3 regions of the Pantoea anthophila genome follow, and region 2 is predicted to be linked to each of the others. Evidence: predicted binding sites of a transcription regulator. Region 2 holds the regulator's gene; each other region holds the start of a gene.
The links. Region 2 encodes PhoB, which activates phosphate uptake and scavenging genes when phosphate is short. Its sites were predicted from a motif close to CTGTCATAAAACTGNCNNAT; they were not measured.
Positions count from the first base shown of each region.

Region 1: glpT (glycerol-3-phosphate transporter) is a predicted target of PhoB. The motif match lies at 1,437-1,456, and genes of this name have one in related genera.
Region 3: ugpB (sn-glycerol-3-phosphate ABC transporter substrate-binding protein UgpB) is a predicted target of PhoB. The motif match lies at 2,038-2,057, and genes of this name have one in related genera.

Region 1 is NZ_CP110473.1:3,758,823-3,762,099, forward strand. Features, by position in the region: gene OJ965_RS20010 (carboxylate/amino acid/amine transporter) at 363-1,226, opposite strand; gene glpT (glycerol-3-phosphate transporter) at 1,600-2,940, shown strand; gene yigL (sugar/pyridoxal phosphate phosphatase YigL) at 2,987-3,277, opposite strand, start outside.
Region 2 is NZ_CP110473.1:3,011,147-3,014,423, forward strand. Features, by position in the region: gene OJ965_RS16635 (PstS family phosphate ABC transporter substrate-binding protein) at 1-277, opposite strand, end outside; gene phoR (phosphate regulon sensor histidine kinase PhoR) at 297-1,610, opposite strand; gene phoB (phosphate response regulator transcription factor PhoB) at 1,625-2,314, opposite strand; gene sbcD (exonuclease subunit SbcD) at 2,512-3,277, shown strand, end outside.
Region 3 is NZ_CP110473.1:338,965-342,241, reverse strand. Features, by position in the region: gene ugpA (sn-glycerol-3-phosphate ABC transporter permease UgpA) at 1-592, opposite strand, end outside; gene ugpB (sn-glycerol-3-phosphate ABC transporter substrate-binding protein UgpB) at 650-1,966, opposite strand; gene livF (high-affinity branched-chain amino acid ABC transporter ATP-binding protein LivF) at 2,371-3,084, opposite strand; gene livG (high-affinity branched-chain amino acid ABC transporter ATP-binding protein LivG) at 3,086-3,277, opposite strand, start outside.

The sequences.
Region 1 (3,277 bases), 750 kb from region 2:
TGCGTGGTCAGAGGTGGCGCATCTGATCGCAAAGAAAGCCTGCATCCATGCAGCACGGCCTCGCCATCCCTGGCTCGGACGCTTTGCTCCCCCAGCTGCGCCACCCCTTACCTCCCGCTTCATCAGGGCTTTGACAAGAACAGCACCGGGCCTGCCATTCCCTCCTTCATGCTCGCACTGAGCCACGCATTTAACAGCGATGAGGCTGTCGCGCCTCATGGGCTGGCGCGTCAGAAGAGCGAAGCGTCCGGGCCAGGGATGGCCCGGCCGATCCACAAGGAGGTGAGATTCCTTCGCGATCGGACGCGCCAGCCCGGGAGGCCTCACCTGACCCACAGCCACTGATTAGGTGCGATTCTCCTTTAAGATCGGCTACTACGCCCCACCACCCAGCGCTTATGCACCCACAGCGAGGCGAGGATCACCAGCGCACCCGCAATAAAGCTCGGCCAGTGCGGTTTCTCCTGCCAGATTGCCAGATTCACCAGCAGCCCGGCGGGAACGTGCATGTTATTCATAATGCCCAGCGTGCCGGCATCGACCTGCGTTGCACCGTAGTTCCACATAAAATAGCCCAGACCGGAAGCCGCAACGCCCAGCCAGACCAGAATGCCCCACTGCAGTGAGGTGGTCGGCAACTTCTGCGGATTACCCCAGGCGCACCACGCGATCACGGCAATCACGACCGCACCCAGATAGAACCAGGAGAAGGCGGTGTGCTGCGGCATCGGACGGGTCTCCTGCAGACGCTTATACCCAACCATTCCCGCCGCAAAACAGATGTTTGCCAGCTGCACTAACAGCAGCCCGAACCAGAAATGATCGCTGACTTTGTCATAACGGATAATCGCCGCACCGGCCACCGCCAGCAGCGCACTGAACACATAACCGATGCGCAGCGGACGACGGCTGATCAGATCGTAAATCAGCGTCACATACAGCGGCGTCATCACCGTAAACAGCAAAAATTCTGAAACGCTCAGATAGAGATAGGCTTCAAAACTCAGCAGATACATCACCCCGAGCTGCAGCATCCCTACCAGCATATAAAGCAGCAGCGTTGAAGGGCGGTAGCCGCGCCAGCGCAGGAAAGGCAGGAAGACCAGCGCAGCCAGCGCCAGACGCATCAGAACGGAAAACCAGCTGTCCACCTGCCCGGCAAGGTATTCGCCAATCAGACTGAACGAAAAGGCCCACAGAATAGTGGTAATAATTAATAAGAACACGGTCATGACCCTGAAATTAACAGGCCGCCAGTGTAAACAATGTGCTGCCATCAGGCTGTGAAATCTGGTTGACATCTGACTATAAAAGATTCGATCAGAATCTTTAAGCAGCAGACCGTTTACACAGACTGACATAACTGTCGACATAACCGCTTTTCCGCCAGACAAAATGCGCGAAATGATCCATCAGGTGAACACTTTCGCTCTCAACTGTAATAAAACTGTAACAAATGTGTCATTCATCACAGTAACGCTGCGCAACTAACACTATTCTTTGCGCGAAATGGAACATCGGATGGCCATTTTCTCCTCTTTTCCTGCTTCAACCTGCCGGGAATTCAAAAACCATAATGTGCCCTGGAGGGCCTCACTGATGCTGAGCATTTTTAAACCTGCGCCACGCCAGCCACAGGTGGCAGAGGATCGTGTCGATCCCCTCTACCGTCGTCTGCGCTGGCAAATTTTCATCGGGATCTTCTTCGGTTATGCCGCCTACTATCTGGTCAGAAAAAACTTTGCGCTCGCGATGCCCTATCTGGTCGAGCAGGGTTTTTCGCGGGGCGATTTAGGGTTTGCCCTGTCGGGCATCTCCATCGCCTACGGCTTTTCAAAATTCATCATGGGATCGGTGTCGGACCGCTCAAACCCGCGCGTCTTCCTGCCGGCTGGCCTGATTCTGGCCGCGGCGGTGATGCTGATCATGGGATTTGTGCCCTGGGCGACCTCCAGCATCATGGTGATGTTTGTACTGCTGTTTATCTGCGGCTGGTTTCAGGGGATGGGCTGGCCGCCGTGCGGACGCACCATGGTTCACTGGTGGTCACAGAAGGAGCGCGGCCGGATCGTCTCGGTCTGGAACTGCGCCCATAATGTGGGCGGCGGTATCCCCCCGCTGCTGTTTCTGCTGGGCATGGCGTGGTTTAACGACTGGAAAGCGGCGCTCTACATGCCCGCTTTTGGCGCGATTGCCATTGCGATTCTGGCCTTTGCGCTGATGCGCGATACCCCGCAATCCTGTGGCCTGCCGCCGATTGAAGCGTATAAAAACGACTATCCGCCCGATTACGATGCCAGCCATGAAGAGGAGCTGACGGCAAAGCAGATCTTCATGAAGTATGTGCTGCCGAACAAGCTGCTGTGGTACATCGCGCTGGCCAACGTGTTTGTCTATCTGCTGCGCTACGGCATCCTCGACTGGTCTCCGACCTATCTCAAAGAGGTGAAACACTTCACGCTGGATAAGTCCTCCTGGGCCTACTTCCTGTATGAATATGCGGGGATACCGGGGACGCTGCTCTGCGGCTGGATGTCGGATAAGGTGTTCCGCGGCAATCGGGGGGCGACCGGGGTGTTCTTTATGACGCTGGTCACCGTCGCGACCGTCATCTACTGGCTCAATCCGGCGGGTAACCCCGGCGTCGATATGGCCTGTATGATCGTGATTGGTTTCCTGATCTACGGCCCGGTGATGCTGATTGGTCTGCACGCGCTGGAGCTGGCCCCGAAAAAAGCGGCAGGAACGGCAGCGGGCTTTACCGGCCTGTTCGGCTACCTGGGAGGCTCGGTGGCCGCCAGCGCCATTGTCGGTTACACCGTCGACTACTTCGGCTGGGATGGCGGCTTCCTGGTGATGATCGCAGGCTGCGTGCTCGCCGTTATTCTGCTGCTCCTGACCATGGTCAGCGAACACAGACACAAACAGAAAATCGCCTGACGGCATAAAAAAAGGGCCGGATAACCGGCCCTTTTCATTCATCTGCTTATGCGAGGTAGAGTGCGCGCAGCGTCTGCGGCACCGCATCATCCGCATTTGATCCAATCACTTCCAGCGCCGGCAGCGTATCTTTCAGCCGCTGATGAGCGTTCTGCATGATACAGCCCTTACCCGCCATGCTCAGCATCTCCACATCGTTCATGCCGTCGCCAAAGGCGATACAGCTTTGCAGCGAATGACCCAGCTGCTTCGCCACGGCTTCCAGCGCATGCCCCTTCGACACGCCGCCCGCCATGACCTCCAGACAGGTGGGTAATGAGAAGCTGACGTTAACCCG
Region 2 (3,277 bases):
CTTCAAACGCCTGGCGTTCATCCGCCTGCATCGGGCGGCTCATCGGGCCGAGTTGCGCCGCCCCCGCCGCCAGCGCGGTCGGGGCCGTAGAGGAGCCGGAGGCCTGCACCTGCACGTTAACGCCCGGAGCCTGACGGCTGAAATCCTCGCTCCAGAGGGTCATCAGATAGCCCAGCGTATCAGATCCGACACTGCTGAGATTGCCGGCGAGCGTGCCGGGCTGAGCCAGCGCCAGACCCGGCAGCAGCGTAATGAGGAAGAGAAGAAGCAGGCGCATGGCAGAGTTCCGGCAGCGGTTAATGAACGGCATTCTCCTGCATCACGCTGCTGACAATCAACCTTGCCGGCAGCGTAAAGGTAAAGCAGGTCTCCTTATGCGGCACGCTGGTGATATCGAGCCGCGCGTTGTGGTGGCTCAGGGCATGTTTCACAATCGCCAGCCCCAGTCCGCTGCCACCGGTGGCGCGTGAGCGCGCCTTGTCAACCCGGTAGAAGCGCTCGGTCAGCCGCGGGATGTGTTCCGGCGCGATCCCCGGCCCGTTGTCACAGACCCGGAAAATCGCGCCCTGTTTGCCGCGCAGCCAGCTGATATCGATCCGCGTGCCCTCTGGCGTGTGGTTCACCGCGTTGTAAACCAGATTGGAGATGGCGCTGCGCAGCTGTTCATCGTTGCCGAACACTTTCAGATGGGGATCGGTGTGGAAATGGATGTCGTGGCGGCCGCCGCTCAGCGTCGCGGCTTCATGCTGCAGCAGTTTCAGCATCACCGGCACATCGACCTTCTCTTTCAGGTCGATCGCCGGGGCCGCTTCGATGCGCGACAGCGTCAGCAGTTGCTTAACCAGGCTGTCCATGCGGCGCGTCTGCTCCGACATGGTGTGCAGCGCTTTGCTGCGCGAAGGTTCGCTCATCACTGAGTCGTTCATCATCTCCAGATAGCCCTGCAGCACCGTGAGCGGGGTGCGCAGCTCATGACTGACATTGGCAAAGAAGTTGCGGCGCGCCCCTTCCAGCTGATGCATCTGCGTCACATCGCGCGCCACCAGCAGCCACTGCCCTTCACTGTAGGGCATGACGCGAAATTCCATGTGCAGTTTATTGTTCAGCACCAGCGTCAGGGGTTTATCAAAATCGCGCTGGCGAAGATAGCGGGAGAATTCGGGGTAACGCAGCAGGTTGAGAATGTTCTGGCCATTGTCTTCCGGCCAGCGCAGGCCAAGGTGCTGCTGCGCCAGTCCGTTGCACCAGAAAATGGTGCCCTCTTCGGTGGTGAGGATCACCGCATCCGGCAGCGATTCGGCACCGCTGCGGAAACGCTTGATCAGATTGCCCAGTTCGCGCCGCCGCCGCCGGTTGCGCAGCTGCATCTGGTAAAGCCCATAGAAGAGCGGCTCCCAGCTGGCACGCCCGGCAGGGGGCGTCATGGTGCGGTCGAGCCACAGCCAGTGTGACAGCCGCATCAGATTATGAAAATGCCACAGCAGCACCAGCAGCACGCTCAGCAGCAGCCACCAGGCCAGCCCGCCAAACAGCAGGCCAGGCAGCAGCGCGGGCAGACAGGCCAGCAGCAGTTCTGTCAGTAATCTCTTCCAGGAGAGGCGTTCCAGCACGGTAAAGGCTCCGTTCAGTAGCGGGCAGAGAAACGATACCCTGTTCCGCGAACGGTTTGTACCATGCGATCGTGGCCGGAGATCTCCAGCGCTTTACGTAAACGGCGGATGTGGACATCAACGGTGCGATCTTCCACATACACATTGGTGCCCCAGACGTGGTTCAGCAGCTGTTCGCGGCTGTAAACGCGCTCCGGGTGCGTCATAAAGAAGTGCAGCAGCTTATATTCGGTCGGGCCCATCTCCAGTGGCGTGGTTTCGGACATCACGCGATGCGACGAGGGGTCCAGACTCAGCCCCTGCATCTCGATCACCTCTTCCACCGCCATTGGTGAAATACGGCGCATCACCGCTTTAATGCGCGCCATCAGCTCTTTAGGGGAAAAAGGCTTGGTAATGTAGTCATCCGCGCCCACTTCCAGCCCGCGCACCCGATCTTCCTCCTCGCCACGGGCGGTCAGCATCATGACCGGAATGTCGCGCGTCATCGCCTCACGCTTCAGGTGTTTGATAAACTGAATACCGCTGCCGCCCGGTAACATCCAGTCCAGCAGAATCAGATCGGGCCAGGGTTCGATCAGCCTGGCCACGGCGCTGTCATAATCTTCCGCCTCGATTGGCTGATAGTCGTTCTGCTCCAGAACAAAACACAACATTTCACGGATGGGGGCTTCATCCTCCACAACCAAAATGCGCTTAGCCATTATTTCTCCTGCTGATTATGACGGCTGTCACTGAGATTCGCGGCGCCATTATGCGTCAGATTTGTGACACTTTTATGAAAAACATAACCTGCCTGTAACCACATAGGTAATCAATTATGACAGTGCAGCGACTCTTTTTTGCTTTGGCCGCAGAGCCAGTATAATCGCCGGGCGAATCACAACGGCAGGGACTCATCATGCGCATTATTCACACTGCGGACTGGCATCTGGGGCAGTTCTTCTACAACAAAAGCCGGGCGGCCGAACATCAGGCGTTTCTCGACTGGCTGTTGATCCAGATTGAACAGCATCAGGTGGATGCGCTGATAATTGCGGGCGATCTGTTTGATACCGGCACGCCGCCCAGCTACGCGCGCGAAATGTTCAACCGTTTTGTGGTGGCGCTGCAGCCCAGCGGCTGTCAGCTGATTGTGCTGGCGGGCAACCACGACTCCGTGGCGACGCTGAATGAGTCGCGCGAGCTGCTCGCCTGTCTCAATACCCGGGTGATCGCCACCCCGCAGGACGATGATGTGCTGCTGCTCAACACCCGTCAGGGTGAACCAGGGGCGCTGCTCTGTGCGATTCCCTACCTGCGGCCGCGCGACATCCTGCGCAGCCGGGCGGGTCAGTCGGGACGTGACAAACAGACCTCGCTGCTGGAGGCGATCGCTCACCACTATCAGCAGCGTTTCGCCGCAGCACAGGCACTGGGCCATGCGCTGCCGGTGATCGCCACCGGTCACCTCACCACCGTCGGCGTCAGCCAGAGCGATTCGGTGCGTGACATCTATATCGGCACGCTGGACGCCTTCCCGGCCAGTGCCTTTCCCGCCGCCGACTATATTGCGCTGGGCCATATTCATCGCGCGCAGCGCGTCGCCGGCAGCGAGCATATCCGCTACAGCGGCTCACCGATCCCACTGAGTTTTGATGAGCTGAGCAGTGAAAAAAGCGTCTTCC
Region 3 (3,277 bases), 1.2 Mb from region 2:
CGGCACCGTCAATCGCGGCGGCTTCCACCAGCGATTTCGGGATCGACTGCAGAGCAGCGAAAAAGAACAGGAAGTTGTAGCTCATCTGCTGCCAGATCGACGCCAGAACAATCAGGAACATCGCCTGTCCGCTGTTCTGCGCATAGTTCCACTCATAGCCGATGTGGTGCAGCAGGTAGCTGAAGAGGCCCAGACCGGGATTGAACAGAAACATCCACAGCACCGCGGCCACCACTGGCGCAACGGCGTAGGGCAGCAGCAGCAGGGTCTGATAGAGGCGGCGCAGTCGCACGACATAATCGACCAGCGCCGCCAGCAGCAGCGAAAACAGCATGCCGAACCCCGTGACCATGCCGCTGAATGTCAGAGTGGTCCAGAACGAATCGAGATAGTAGGGATCGGCAAACAGGCGTCTGAAATTTTCCAGTCCGACAAAGCGGCTGGAGAGGCCAAAGGGATCGAGGCTTTGCAGCGAGTACCACAGCGCTTCACCGGCAGGCCAGAGAAAGAAGACCGCAGTGATCAGTAACTGCGGCAGCACCAGCAGATAAGGCAGCAGGCTGGTGCGAAAAACCGGGCGAGAAGAAGACATAGCGCACTCTGATTCAGAAAGAGAGAGGGCCAGCCTGCACTGGCCCTGTCGGGCAGATTACTTCACCTGCTGCTGGAAGCGACGCAGCAGTTCGTTGCCGCGTTTGACCGCGTTATCCAGCGCGCTTTGCGGCGACTGTTTACCGGTCCAGACGCTCTCCAGCTCTTCGTCAATCACGGCACGGATCTGGGGCATATTGCCCAGACGTATGCCTTTGGTGAACGGCAGCGGCGGCTTGTTCATCATCTGACGGGTGGCGATATCTGCACCCGGATTTTTGTCGTAGAAGCTCTGCTGTTTCGTCAGCTCATAGGCGGCAGTGGTAATCGGCAGGTAGCCGGTTTTCTGGTGCCATTCCGCCGCGATTTCCGGTTTCGCGAGGAACTGCATGAACTCCGCGACCCCTTTATACGTTGCCGCATCTTTGCCTTTCATCACCCACAGGCTGGCTCCGCCGATCAGGGCGTTCTGCGGCGCGCCTTTTACGGTGTCGTCATACGGCATCATGCCGACGCCGAAGTTGAATTTTGCGTAGTGACGGATATCGGCCAGCGAACCGGAGGAGGCGGTAGTGATGCCGCAGTCGCCGTTGTAGAACTTCGCCGTCGGCTCATCTTTGCGGCCAAAGTAGGTGAAGTCCCCTTTTTTGTTCATCGCTTCCAGCATTTCGATGTGACGCACCTGCACCGGTTTGTTGAACTCCAGCACCGCATCCAGGCCGTCAAAGCCGTTATTTTCCGTGGCGACCGGCAGCGCATGCCAGGCGCTGAAGTTTTCGATCTGGATCCAGCCCTGCCAGCCGCTGGCGTAGCCGCAGCTCATGCCCGACTTGCGCAGCGCGGCGGCATCCGTGGCCAGCTCCTGCCAGGTTTTCGGGGGCTGATCGGGATTCAGACCCGCTTTCCTGAAAGCATCTTTATTGTAGTAGAGCACCGGGGTGGAGCTGTTGAACGGCTGAGAGATCAGCTGGCCTTTGCTGTCGCTGTAGTAGCCCGCGACCGTTGGCACGAACTGCTTTTCATCAAAGGGGATGCCGGCATCTTTGAAGACCTGATGCACCGGCACAATCGCCTGTGAAGCCATCATGGTGGCCGTTCCCACTTCATAAACCTGCAGCACCGCAGGCGCTTTGCCGCTGCGCACTGCCGCGATCCCGGCCGCCAGGCTCTGCTCGTAGTTACCTTTGTAGGTCGGAACGATTTTGTAATCGGGATGGGTCTGGTTAAAGCGCTGAGCCAGCGAATCGACTTCTTTGCCTAACTCGCCTTCCATGGAGTGCCAGAAAGGGATCTCAGTGGCGGCGATGGCATGGCCGCTGAGGGTCAGACCGAGCAGCGCGCTCATCAGGCTACGGCGAAAGGTAACGACGGACATAGAATTTTCCTGTGCAGGTAAATACGCGTGAAATCACGGATTTCTGGTTCGCGGAGTAACATGACACGGGAAAATGACGGATTAATAACAGGCAGATGACAGGCGGGTGACAGGCTTTATTGAGGAAAAGAGGACGCTGGCAGCGCGGCGGCAAAACGCCCATGCTGCCAGTTTTTAGTTACATAAATCCAGAGCGATTAGACGCTGAAAAGGCCTGACTGCGACTTTCACTTCACTGAAGCTGAAGGCCGTAGTCGGCACATTCCGCATCACTTTCAAAGGCCGTCGGCGGCGCAGGCAGGTTGCGGGCGGACAGCGCGCAGCCACCGGAGCGTACACGTAGTACGTGAGGATGGCGAGCACTGCCCAACCGGAACCTGGCAAGCCAGCCAGGCCGTGCCCCATCAGGCACCTAAGTAAGCGCTGCGGACGGCTTCGTTGGAGAGTAATGCTGCACCAGTGTCTTCCAGCACCACATGCCCGTTCTCCAGCACATAGCCCCGGTCCGCCAGCTTCAGCGCCTGATTGGCATTCTGCTCCACCAGGAAGATGGTCATCCCCTCGCTGCGCAGCTGCTCAATGGTGTCGAAGATCTGCTGAATAATGATCGGTGCCAGTCCCAGCGACGGTTCATCCAGCAGCAGCAGGCGCGGCTGGCTCATCAGCGCACGGCCAATGGCCAGCATCTGCTGCTCACCACCGGACATGGTGCCGGCGCGCTGGATTTTACGCTCCGCCAGACGCGGGAAGAGTTCATACACGCGCTTAATCCGCGACAGGTAGTCCGGACGGCTGGCAAAAAAACCGCCCATCGCCAGATTCTCCTCCACCGTCATGCGCGAAAAGACCCGCCGCCCCTCTGGCACGATGGCAATTGCCTCACGCATGATGCGCGCCGTCTGCCAGTCGGTGATGGTTTTGCCATCAAAGGTAATGGTGCCCTGGGTCGCGCGCGGTTCGCCGCACAGCGTGCCGAGCAGCGTGGTTTTTCCGGCGCCGTTGGCACCAATCAGGGTGACGATTTCGCCCTGATTGATGTAAAGACTGACGTTGTGCAGCGCCTGAATTTTGCCGTAATGCGCACTGACGTTCTCAATGGTTAACATCGCATTTGCCATCTCAGGCCTCTCCTAAATAGGCGCGAATGACATCCGGGTTATTACGAATCTCTTCCGGCGTTCCGTTAGCCAGCGGCGTTCCCTGATTGACCACGTAAATGCGGTCAGAGATGCCCATTACCAGCTTCATATCATGTTCAATCAGCAGCACCGAAACCTTGTGTTCGCCACGCAGTTCCGCAATCAGCGCATC